Regions from separate parts of the Macrococcus psychrotolerans genome, predicted to be linked through region 2. Evidence: predicted binding sites of a transcription regulator. Region 2 holds the regulator's gene; each other region holds the start of a gene.
What was found. Region 2 encodes NrdR, which represses ribonucleotide reductase genes. Its sites were predicted from a motif close to AACACNATATATNGTGTT; they were not measured.

Region 1 (4,297 bases), 870 kb from region 2:
GCAATTTCCATAGAGCGTTCTAATGAATAATAGTTTAACATCATAAAGAACGTCGCTGCGAATTCTTTCGCTTCCTCTGATTCATATCCAATTTTATTCTTTGCTAAGTAGCCATGTAGGTTCATGACACCAAGCCCAACCGAATGCAGTTCGCGATTTGCTTTTGCCACACCAGGAGCATTTTTAATATCCGCTTCATCACTCACAGTTGTAAGTGCATCCATACCAGTATGTACTGAATCTTTAAATTTCTTAGATTCCATTACATTCACAATATTCAATGATCCTAAGTTACATGAAATATCTCGTTTGATTTCATCTTCAGTGCCATAATCATTAATAATGGATGTTTCTTGTAATTGGAAGATTTCTGTACATAAATTGCTCATCTTAATCTGACCGATATTCGAATTTGCATGCACTTTGTTCGCATTGTCTTTAAACATTAAGTATGGATAACCCGATTGAAGTTGCGTTTGAGCAATCAAGTTTAACATTTCACGTGCATCTTTAGATTTCTTCATAATATTTGGATTTTCCACAAGTTCGTCATACATTTCATCAATGTTTAGATCGTCTAGCGTTAAACCATATTCACGTTCCACTGTATGTGGTGCAAACATAAAGAAATCTTTGCCCTCTTTCGCCAAATCAAAGAATTTACTTGGTACGATAAGTCCAGTAGAAATCGTTGATAAACGTAAGTCTTCATCAGCATTTACCTTCTTCGTATCCAAGAACTCAAGCACGTCATAATGGAAGATGTTTAAGTATACAGCACCTGCACCTGGACGTTGTCCTAGCTGGTCCGCATAACTAAATCCGCCTTCGAGCGCTTTAGCTACAGGTAATACACCTTTAGCCACACCTTTAATGCCTTTAATTGCTTCTCCTCGTGCGCGTAACTTTGACAAGTTAATTGCAACACCGCCACCAATTTTAGATAATTGTTTCGCAGTTGAGTCGATATAGTTGATAGAATTTAAACTATCATCTACTTCTAATAAGAAACAAGATACAAGCTCACCGCGTCTTGCACGGCCTGCATTTAAAAATGTAGGTGTCGCCGGTTGATAACGTTGCTCAATCATCGCAGAGATTAATTGTTTCGCCTTATTTACATCACCTTTAGCTAAATATAGGCTTACAATAATAACATGCTCTTTATAATCTTCTAGATATTGCTGTTTATCATTTGTTTTCAATGCATAATCTTTAAAGAATTTACTTGCCGACATATAACTCGCAAAGTTAAATTCAATGTCTTGTGCATACTTAATAATATCGTTCAAATCTGTTTCGTTATATTCATTAAATAAATCATAATAAAAATCTTGTTCAACGAGATACTTAAGACGCGCAATCGGTGTATCAAATGTTATCGTTTTATCTTTTATTTCTTCTAAGTAAACTTTAAGCGCTTCTTGATCTTTATCAATATCAAAGAAGCCATCTTCTCGACGTTTTGTGACCTGGTTATTAAGTTCAATATGATTGTACTGTTTCTCTTGTGCGATATTCACTGATTTCTTCCACCTTTATATTAAATTCTTTCACATCTTTATCATTACCGTGTAGTTCAAACTTCATTAATAATGGCACATGATATGTACTACTTATTAAGTCTCCTGCACGTGCAAAGTTCTGACCCCAGTTTCTGTTACCGCTGGCTGCTACAGCTATTAAATTTGCACTATGACGGTCCAGAAACTGTCTAACTGGATCCGGTATCTCGCCAAACCCTATCGTTCCTGTTACAATGATATACGGTTCATTTATACCTTCCGCTTGATCTAGAGTTAATGTATTTGCATACTTTGTTTTCTGTATAAAACGTTTCACATTTCCAGTGAGCGAATAATAGACGATGAGCATAATATCACTCCTCTCATTTAAAAGCAGTTGTGAACAATAATATTAAAACTATCTTTAAAACTACCCAAAAATTTATGTATTATGTGCTTGACTTTTAGCAATTCGCAAGTATTGTGTTCGCATCAATACCGAACACAAGATATAGTGGTATATTTTCCAACAACCACAAGATATACGAATAATTATAGCATTTATAAAGGGGTTTTCAACGTTTAAACCTTGTAAAAATTTATATTTTTAGGGTTGACTTTTGAAGAAAACGAGCAAACCTTTGCTACTGCTCACTTTGATAAACGTAAGAAATTTTGTATTTAAATTATTGAAAATATATTCATATTACTGAAAAAGGAGGACACATATGAATAATAAAATAAAAGGAATATTATGGTTGGTTGCTGCTTCGGTTGGTTTCAGTTTAATGGGTGCCTTCGTAAAGCTCTCTGGAGATTTGCCAGTCATACAGAAATCATTGTTTCGTAATATTATCGGAATAATCCTTCCTCTGTATTTCGTATACAAGTATAAAGCGCCTCTTTTTGGTCATAGAGAGAACCAGCTAACGCTTATTTTAAGAAGTGTCTTTGGAATGATTGGTGTGCTTCTTAACTATTATGCAATTGACCGCATGGTGTTAAGTGATGCAGATATGCTGAATAAACTCAGTCCATTCTTCACTATTTTATTTTGTGCATGGTTTTTAAAGGAATATATTAAAAAGTATCAATTCATCAGCATGATAATTGCATTTATTGGTGCTCTATTTATCATTAAGCCGAATTTCAGTTCAGATATGTATATTGCCATAATAGGTGTCCTTGGCGCCATGTTTGCAGGACTTGCCTATACAACATTACGTGTACTCGGTTCAAAAGAGAAGTTCTATACGACTGTGTTTTACTTTTCGTTCGTATCAACAATTGTACTTATTCCACTCACATTGCTGACATATCAACCCATGACAAATGCGCAGATCATCTATCTGATTCTATCCGGCCTATTTGCTACGCTCGGACAATTCGGATTAACAATCGCTTATAGCTATGCACCAGCGAAAGATATTTCAATATTCTTTTATACGACTGTGTTATTCAGTGCAATTATAGGATTTATTCTATTTAATGAGACCCCGGACTTACTAAGTTATCTCGGATATATTATAATATTCTTTGCGAGCTACTATATGTTTGTAAAAGCAAAAGTGAAACAACATTAATCAGGAGGCTATTATGTCAGGAAGACAAAAAGAAGAATTACAGGATATTACGTTACTTGGTAATCAGAACAATAAATATTTATATGAATATGACCCGACAATATTAGAGTCATTTGATAACAAACATCAAGGTCGTGACTATTTTGTTAAGTTTAATTGTCCGGAGTTCACAAGTTTATGTCCGATTACAGGACAACCCGACTTCGCTGCAATTTATATCAGCTATATTCCAAATATCAAGATGGTTGAATCAAAGTCATTAAAACTATACTTATTCAGCTTCAGAAACCATGGAGATTTTCATGAAGACTGTATGAATATTATTATGAATGATTTAATTGAACTTATGGACCCACACTACATTGAAGTATGGGGTAAGTTCACACCGCGTGGTGGTATTTCAATTGATCCATATACGAACTACGGGCGCCCAGGAACTAAATATGAAGAAATGGCATCTTATCGTCTGATGAATCATGATTTATATCCTGAAACGATTACAAATAGATAGCACGGTATAACGAAGCTGAGAGATTTCAAAATCTCCGCTTCGTTATTTTTATTATTTACATTCTTTTTAAAATTATTCAAAATTCGAATTGTCTAAATATTCTTTTAGGTGTACAATATTATCTTATTATAGTATTTAAATTTGAAGGGGGAAAATGAATGTCTCAACATACAAGGGAAGAAATTGTAAATAGTATGCCGAGAACTGGATTCTTTGGACATCCTAAAGGTCTGTTTACACTTATGATAACTGAGTTCTGGGAACGTTTCAGTTACTATGGAATGAAAGCAATATTAGTTTATTACTTATATTATTCTGTTAAAGATGGCGGTTTTGGATTACCTGATGCACTTGCATTACAAATCGTATCAATATATGGTGCGATGATCTATATGAGCGGTGTGGTAGGTGCATGGCTTGCTGACCGATTTATCGGAACGCGAAAAGCCATATTATATGGCGCGATTCTCATCATGATCGGTCATATATTACTATCTCTACCGAATAACTTCACCTTGTTACTTGTCGCACTATTATTTATCATTTTAGGTACAGGATTGCTTAAACCGAATATTTCTTCAAATGTCGGAGAAATTTATGAGAAGAACGATCCGAAGGTAGATTCAGCATTCACACTATTTGTAATGTCTATTAACTTAGGTGCATTTATTTCACCATTAATTGTCGGATGGCTACAG
Region 2 (4,297 bases):
TTCTGAGCTTCATCATGAGCGAGTTTAGATGGACAAGGGAGGTGCTTAATCTTAATTTTATTGTTTTCAACATACAGTTCAGGCGTATGTCCTGGTACAAAGTTCTTACACTTACTGTAAGATTCGCATGCATCGCACATCTTTGAAGAATCTTTATATTCTTGTAGTACAGATAAATCATTATCGATCATCTTATCTGTTATGTGATTCTCTTTAATAAACTGCTTAATATCAGGTTCTTTAATCGTTTCTTCTTTTATTGCCTCAATACGTTTAAATATATCGCTGTTCGTATGCAGTATCGAACCCATATGTTTCATCATTTATCCTCCTCCCATGATTGATTTAATTCTTCTAATAACTTCTGTCTTTCCTTTTCCAGGTCAATATTATCTGTATCCTCTTTAACTGCTGGCTGTTGTTCTTCAAGCAGCCATTTCGGTGTCAGTTCTCTTTGCACCGTATTATTCTTTTTATAGTGATTTGCTTTATTATACAATTTCTCCTGCTTCTTCTGTTCAAATGACTTCACATACTTGTAGGCTGCTTCACTGTTCGATAGCTTCTGTTTCTTCCAGTTTGAAGCAATCTCTTCGATATAACTCTGCGGCAGTTTCATATCATTTGTAAACATGACATACTGCAATAATATATTCATTACACCAAATGGCAGTTGCTCGCGTTCTAATATTGATTCAATCATACGCTTTTGTTTAATTGTCGGTTCAGACTTACTAAATGAAGTAAGCATATCTATCGGACTTGTCGTGTCCATCAATTCAAACCAGGTCAGTTTCGTTTCTGGCGCGTCATCTTTTACCTGCTGAGGTGTTAACTGCGGTAATTGGCCGTCATGTTCAATCTGATAGAAGTCCCGGGCATTCTTACGTAAATCTTCATGTGAAATTTGCTGGTCACTCGTCAGTGATTTCAAAATGATGCCGCGCATATCATGTGCTGCGATATCGTACAGTGTCGCTAGCTGAACAATTAAGTTACGCGTCGCTTTCGGCAGTTGACTTTTCGTGATTAAATTCTGTGCGAGCAGCATCTCCAGTAAATCAAAATCAAACGTATACTTTGGTGAACGGGTATTCCGAGCGATTCATGCTGCTTTACCAGATATTCATTTCCTTCAAAAATAGCCTTTTCCGGAGATTTCGGTGTACCAAATACATCCATGTACTTACTTGACACATCTTGATAACCGTCCAGATTTAACGTTTCATTACAGAACCTTGACTTTAGCTGCTGATATCTCGGCTTACCTACTTGCTGGAACAAGAATACAGAGAGCATTGGATCATTAAAGAACTGAGATGGCATGACGGGTGCAATGAGTTTATAGACAAACTTCTGATTATCTTCAATACGCATATATGTTTTCAGTAGTCCAATTGCTTCTAAACGTTTACGTATTACTTCAAAGTGCGCTAAGTTCATCTTTAATTCACTTAAAATAACATAATGATTGATGACGTCGCTTGTCTGATCATAACCTGTGAGAAACTGACGCATAAACTGATAGACGCCAATACATTCAACTCCGATTAGGGGTGTATATAATGTAGTTAGTACATCTTCAGTAACTTGTGTTGCAACATAGTTGCTGATAACGATAAACTCATCGGTTCCATTCAATTCAGTAAAATAACGCTCCATCTTTGCACCTACTTTTTATTCTTTTCATTGAGTATATCACTCATCGTACGGAGCAACTGATCGACGTCTTTAAATTCTTTGTAGACAGAGGCAAAGCGTACGTAAGACACTTGATCCAGTTGCATCAGGTGCTCCATTACAATTTCACCGATATCGACAGATGAAATTTCAGACTGCCCTTTTTCTCTTAATGCATTCTCCACTGCATCCGTAATCTGTTCGAGAGATTCGTACGGAACAGGACGCTTTTCACATGCACGCACAAGACCATGTACAATTTTATCACGATTAAAGGCTTGTCTTGTTCCATCTTTTTTCACGACAATCAAAGGCTGTAGTTCTATGCGTTCAAACGTTGTGAAACGTGTACCACACTGTTCACATTCACGACGTCTTCTGATCGCATTCATATCGTCTGCATGTCTTGAATCAACGACCTTCGATTGATTAAAGCTGCATTTTGGACATTTCAAGACACTCACCTCATTTATATTTATTTCTCAATTATACATTATCATGTTTATTTACTAAACATTTAAGTTTACACTTGCTACAATTGGATAATCTACCAATAAACCAAAGAAAGGAATGAACAAATGAGACCTCATTATATTCATCTGTCAAAACGAGAAGAAGGAAACCCTGTAAATAAGCTGAGAGAAAGTTTCAACCACAGAAATGAAACGATTCTTTACCTTAAAGATCCGGTCGGCATTGTATTCATCGGAGATTCCATTACAGATTACTGGGACCTTGATAGCTATTTCGCGTTACATAATGGTAAACGTATTATTAACCGCGGTATCGGTAATGATCGTTCTCAGTGGGTACGCGAACGTTTTGTTGCGGATGCCATTCAGCTGAAACCTGACTGGATTGTATTAGCCATCGGTATCAATAACACGAAAGAACTTGATGATGATCAAACTGAAGCCAACCAGATACACATCAAGACACGTATTTTAGAAGATATTGAAGCAATGGTTATTATGGCTAAAGCCAAGAATATTAATATTGCTGTAGCAACACTCACTTCAACGAATCGTCCACAGCTCGACGGATTTATTACGCGTTCTAAACTTGTTAAGGCAATCAACCTGGAAATAGTTCGGCTGTGCATAAAACATGATGCACAATTTATTGATTACTACACAATGATGACTGAAACTAAAGAAGGTATCGACTACTTACGCAATGAACTTACTGATGACGGTCTCCACCCTCACGTACTCGGTTATGATAGGATGGCGGACACGCTCGTAAAGACATTGCCATATCCAATACAATTGAAAACTAATAAAAAGGAGAAATAGGTATCATACCTGTTTCTCCTTAATTTAATAATTTAAGTCCAATGGTACACCCTAGTATAATCGCGATACATAATATTCTAAGCGGATGTCTTGATTCATTGTAAAAGATAATGCCGAGCAATGTCCCGCCAACAGCACCGATACCAGTCCATATCGCGTATGCTGTACTCATCGTAATCCCTGCTAAAGATAAGGACAGGAAGTAAAGACTAATTCCAAACGTAATAACCAGCAATAAAATATAGAGACGCTTACCAGACTTACTGTACATATTCATCCATAATACGCCGAGCATCTCACACAATCCTGCAATGATAAGAAATATCCAGTACATCATACGCTCTCCTCCTCAGTAGCAACCTTTAAGCCGATAACACCTATGATAAGCATTGTAATCAGCACTACTTTCGGCCAGCCAAATGGCACTTCATACACCGCTACATCAACAATCGTGACAAGCGTCGCACCAAGTCCGACGAATATCGCATAAGCTGTGCCCACAGGTAAATATTTAGTTGCATTTAGCAATAAATAAAAACTGCATGTCACACTCACTAGAGTGAGTATCCATTCGACCGCACTGTCTGCGTGTGCAAGTCCTATAACCCATCCTGTCTCAAACAGTGCTGCAATTATTAATTTTATCCAGTTCATAAATACCTCCTTGATTCAACACCTACCTAACATAACATAAAACGCCGCCCAATTAAATTGGACGGCGTTATTCAAGGAAACTATTTATTTAACTGTTCACCCATTAATCCTGCAAGTTCTACAACGCGAGTAGAGTAACCCCATTCGTTGTCATACCATGATAATACTTTAACCTTTGAACCTTCCATAACGATCGTTGAGAGCCCATCTACGATAGAGCTATGTGGATTCGTATTGAAATCCACTGATACTAACGGCTCGTATGTTACATCTAAGATGCCTTTAAGTTCATTATCAGCTGCATCTTTAAATGCTTTATTTAATTCTTCGACTGTGACTTCTTTTTCTAAATCTACAACTAAGTCGACTAACGAAACATTCGTTGTTGGTACACGTAACGCCATTCCATGAAGTTTACCTTGTAGTTCCGGTAATACTAGAGACAATGCTTTTGCAGCCCCTGTAGAAGTTGGAATAATACTTTGGGCACATGCACGGGCACGACGTAAATCTTTATGTGGGTTATCTAAATTCTTCTGGTCATTCGTATATGCATGAACTGTCGTCATTAAACCATTCTTAATACCGAATTTATCATTCAATACTTTAGCAACTGGTGCTAGACAGTTTGTTGTACATGAAGCGTTCGAAATAACATCATATTTCTC
Region 3 (4,297 bases), 480 kb from region 2:
TTAACAGGTACACTTTCCTGTGCATTTGTCGTACTTTTTTTCACTGTCTTACTTATTTGATTGTCATCTTGACTGCATGCTGTAAGTAATAATATTATTAATGGCCATTGATACTTTATTAATTTCATAAGCATCCCCCTTTATTAGCTTTATAATATCACAATCTTCTCAACTTCTGATCTGTGACATTTATCACGCAAATATATTGTGCAACATCATATTTTTATATTAATGTATTATTTTTTCATTTTACATGTTATATTCTAATAAAATAGAAGGAGGTGCCTACGATAGAAGCATTAAAAGCCTATGAAATCTTCGATCGTTTTAATAATAAATGGAGCTGTACTATATATAGAAATTTACAGTACCAGGAGGCCCCTTCTTTTATGCGATTGCGTTGTAGTGCGCTCAACTATAATCGTATCATGGAAACAAATAATGACGAACAAACTTTACTTCGATTATTACGTTATATTACAATTTATCTCGACGAACTCCAGTTTGTGAGTCATGATACTGTGCGACTAGTAGATGTCTCTCCTTTACCTGAACAATAAAAAATTGTGAAGAATATCCAACATTCTTCACAATTTTTTATTTCATAATGCGATTAACCTCCAAAATACAGTGAACTAAATAATATAAGCAGTATAAGATCGAACACGTGTCTGAACATATTTTCTTTAAATGCATTTCTATCGAGACTATCTAGTAATCCTAATATCAATAGTGCTGCGAAAGATAATACGATTAATAAATTCAGGTTTACTTGTGTTACTAATCTTATGATAATCATAAAAATAACAGCAATATTTAATATATTATATGCTCTATTCCAAATTGTTGTAGTTGTTTTATTCAAAGGTACTTTTCCTCCTCAGTGTATATTATTTCTTCTTTCTTTTTTTCTTTTTCTGTTTAACCTGAACGACTTTACGTTCCTTTTTCTGCTGTGTCTTATGCCCATTTAAAGACCAAAGACGTGTATCAATGATCGCACGAACGATATACTCAGGTAATGTAAGATCCTCTACTTTTAAAAATCCACTATTTTCAATCTGCTGTATATGCTTCAATATGAATTCCGGTGTATCATTTGCACGTAGACCAAATATAATTGTGTCTGTGATTAATTGTGCTGTATATGTTCCTCTATATTCTTCTGTTACCATGTCATCTAACAATGTTCTCAGTGCCTCTATCGCTTCTGATGGTTCAGTAAAGTAAGGATCTTTGTAGTTCAGAAACTCCGATTCAGTAGCTGGCTCATAGTACTTCTTACCATGCGTTAAAGCTTTCATATTCAAGTTAACTTGTGCTAAATCGCGATGTTTAACACTTCTATGTTGAATTAAATCTTTATATTCAGGTAATAGGCGTGTTATTTCTTCTTTGATTGTCTGTTCATCTTTTTGAAGTCCTTTATATTTATATTGAAGTTTTGCGAGCTGCTTTAAACTTACAAATCCATATAAATTGAACGCACTATGATAGAACTCTATCAGCTGGATATCACTGTTAATATCCGGATGAGTTTCGATAAATTGCTTGAAATGTTGTTTCACATCTTTTGGAATTACGAGATGTTCATCTGCTTCAGGATAGAATAGAAATAATGTATCCGGAATATCTCGATTAAACCTCACAGTTTCATTATCACTTACTGCAAGCTCATAAAAGATGAGCTTATAATCGCTCGATAATTCTTGTAATAATCGTGTCAATAGTTGGTCATCTTCAAAGTACGTACTTTGAATCAACTCAATAAGTTCATCTTTATTCTTTGAAGAAAATCCTTTAATATCAAAATTTCTGCAAATATCTTTAAGTTCTTCTTTAGATAATGACTCTAAATACCATGTTAAATTCTGAACATTATGTGTCATATATGCCTCCGTATAATAATCGTCTTCATTCAGACATGCAAACTTACTTAATTGTACCAAAAATAAATTCTATATAAAACTTTCTGAATCATAAGAGCAATGAGATAAAGCAATTCTATCTTAACCCATCACTTTCTTCTAACGTACAAATTGAATTATTTGTACCAAAAATCACGCAATTCAAAGGAATTATGACGAATTATTGTAGTAATTGTGAATATCCAAAAAAGCACATTATATAGTGATAATATATTAATCAAATACTATATATAGTGATAAGGAGTACGAATATGAGTGAAGTTATAGAACGTTTACAAGAAGATCTCACCCGTTTAACAAATGAAGTGAGTGACGTAATCCATGAGAATGCAAATAAAGATCCAAAGCGATTCACTACGATGCGAGATTTAACCGCAGGGACTGTCGCACGTCATATTGGATTAAGCATGTTACCTAAGCATGTCAAGGACGCTCACGTTAAAGGAGAAATCCACTTTCATGATTTAGATTATCATCCTTACCAACCTATGACAAATTGTTGTTTAATAGATGTCGGCCACATGTTACAGAACGGCTTTATTATGGGAAATGCACATGTCAATCCGCCACAATCCATTCAAACCGCTGCAGCACAGATCAGTCAGATTATTGCGAATGTTAGCAGTAGCCAATATGGCGGCTGTTCTATAGATCGTATCGATGAAGTATTGAGCAAATTTGCTCATCTTAACGCATTAAAGCACAGGCGTAACGCTGAGCAGTTCGTTACGCTGCATTTGCAGGATGACTATGTTAAGAGAATGACAGAAAAAGATATATATGATGCAATGCAGTCATTAGAATATGAAATAAACACTTTATATACGAGCAATGGTCAGACTCCATTTGTAACATTTGGTTTTGGACTTGGTACAGATGTTTATGCGAGAATGATTCAGCGCGCAATTCTAAGTAATAGACTAGTAGGTTTAGGTAAAGAAAAGGTTACTGCAATATTCCCTAAACTTGTCTTCAGTATTAAAGACGGCATTAATTTCAAAGCAGGAGATCCAAATTACGATATTAAACAGCTTGCATTACAATGTTCTTCTAAGAGAATGTATCCAGACATATTGAATTACAAAGCACTTACCGATCTCATCGGCGACTTCAAAGTACCGATGGGCTGCCGCAGTTTCTTAAATCTATACGAAGAAGATGGGCAGATTGTTAATAGCGGTCGTTGTAATTTAGGTGTTGTAACGTTGAATCTTCCCAGAATCGCCCTCGAATCAAGGGATACAGAACAGTTCTTATCCATATTAAGGACACGATTAGACATCGCAAAAGATGCTTGTTTATATCGTATCCATCGCCTTAAAGATGCTACCCCTGAAAATGCACCGATACTTTATCTACACGGTGCATTCGGTAAATTACTGCGTCCAGACGATGATATTACACAACTATTCACGCAAAGACGAGCAACTATAAGTATCGGTTATATCGGACTGTATGAAGTCGGAGCGGCCTTATTCCACCCGAACTGGGAAACTGATGAGAAAGCTAAATCCTTTGTGGAGCAAGTACTAATTACGATGAAACAGTATGTAGCACAATTAACGGAGCAGTACGACGTACAATTCAGTATATATGGTACACCAAGCGAGTCACTTACACACCGCTTCTGCACTTTAGATTACGAGAAATTTGGTCCGTTAGAGCATATTACGGATAAAGGCTATTATACGAATTCCTTTCACTACGACACAAGAAAGGCCGTTACTCCATTTGAGAAACTGACATTTGAACAACGCTTTGCAAAACATTCGTTAGGTGGCTTTATACATTACTGTGAATACCCTGATTTGAAGCATAACTTAAAAGCGCTTGAAGCAGTATGGGATTATTCCTATGATAAAGTCGGTTACTTAGGAACGAACTTACCGATTGATAAATGTTTTGCGTGTGGGTTTGAAGGGGAATTCGAAGCGACTGCAGATGGCTTTATGTGTCCGCACTGCCATAATACTGATCCTGAAACGACCGATGTGATTAAGCGCACTTGCGGTTATTTAGGACAACCACTTAAACGACCGATGATTAAAGGCCGTCATAAGGAAATACAATCTCGAGTTAAACATATGTGTTCAGTATGAGCAATATCGCAAAGATTATGCCAGCATCAATGGTTGATGGTGAAGGTGTACGCGTCAGCGTATACATTTCAGGATGCAATTTTCACTGTCCAGGTTGTTACAATGCAAGTATATGGGACTTCCATAAAGGTACGCCTTGGTCAGAAGCGCTTAAACTTGAAATTATAGCATTATTAGACCACGACTATATCCAAGGTCTTTCTATTCTCGGTGGAGAACCATTGCAGAATGCTGAACTTACACACGAACTCATACGTTCAGTAAGAGAAC

Region 1: a site for NrdR is predicted at 2,007-2,024, ahead of nrdI (class Ib ribonucleoside-diphosphate reductase assembly flavoprotein NrdI). Genes of this name have one in related genera too.
Region 3: a site for NrdR is predicted at 2,149-2,166, ahead of nrdD (anaerobic ribonucleoside-triphosphate reductase). Genes of this name have one in related genera too.

Annotation. Positions count from the first base shown of each region.
Region 1 covers NZ_CP124591.1:518,017-522,313, reverse strand. Annotated here, with positions in the region: gene nrdE (class 1b ribonucleoside-diphosphate reductase subunit alpha) at 1-1,523, opposite strand, end outside; gene nrdI (class Ib ribonucleoside-diphosphate reductase assembly flavoprotein NrdI) at 1,486-1,875, opposite strand; gene QA539_RS02700 (DMT family transporter) at 2,234-3,088, shown strand; gene queF (preQ(1) synthase) at 3,099-3,599, shown strand; gene QA539_RS02690 (peptide MFS transporter) at 3,758-4,297, shown strand, end outside.
Region 2 covers NZ_CP124591.1:1,386,074-1,390,370, forward strand. Annotated here, with positions in the region: gene dnaI (primosomal protein DnaI) at 1-320, opposite strand, end outside; gene QA539_RS07080 (DnaD domain protein) at 320-1,051, opposite strand; gene QA539_RS07085 (hypothetical protein) at 1,030-1,662, opposite strand; gene nrdR (transcriptional regulator NrdR) at 1,671-2,135, opposite strand; gene QA539_RS07095 (SGNH/GDSL hydrolase family protein) at 2,259-2,975, shown strand; gene QA539_RS07100 (DMT family transporter) at 2,995-3,309, opposite strand; gene QA539_RS07105 (DMT family transporter) at 3,309-3,629, opposite strand; gene QA539_RS07110 (glyceraldehyde-3-phosphate dehydrogenase) at 3,710-4,297, opposite strand, start outside.
Region 3 covers NZ_CP124591.1:1,863,409-1,867,705, forward strand. Annotated here, with positions in the region: gene QA539_RS09770 (TcaA NTF2-like domain-containing protein) at 1-128, opposite strand, end outside; gene QA539_RS09775 (hypothetical protein) at 390-560, shown strand; gene QA539_RS09780 (hypothetical protein) at 614-865, opposite strand; gene QA539_RS09785 (Rho termination factor N-terminal domain-containing protein) at 891-1,889, opposite strand; gene nrdD (anaerobic ribonucleoside-triphosphate reductase) at 2,192-4,027, shown strand; gene nrdG (anaerobic ribonucleoside-triphosphate reductase activating protein) at 4,024-4,297, shown strand, end outside.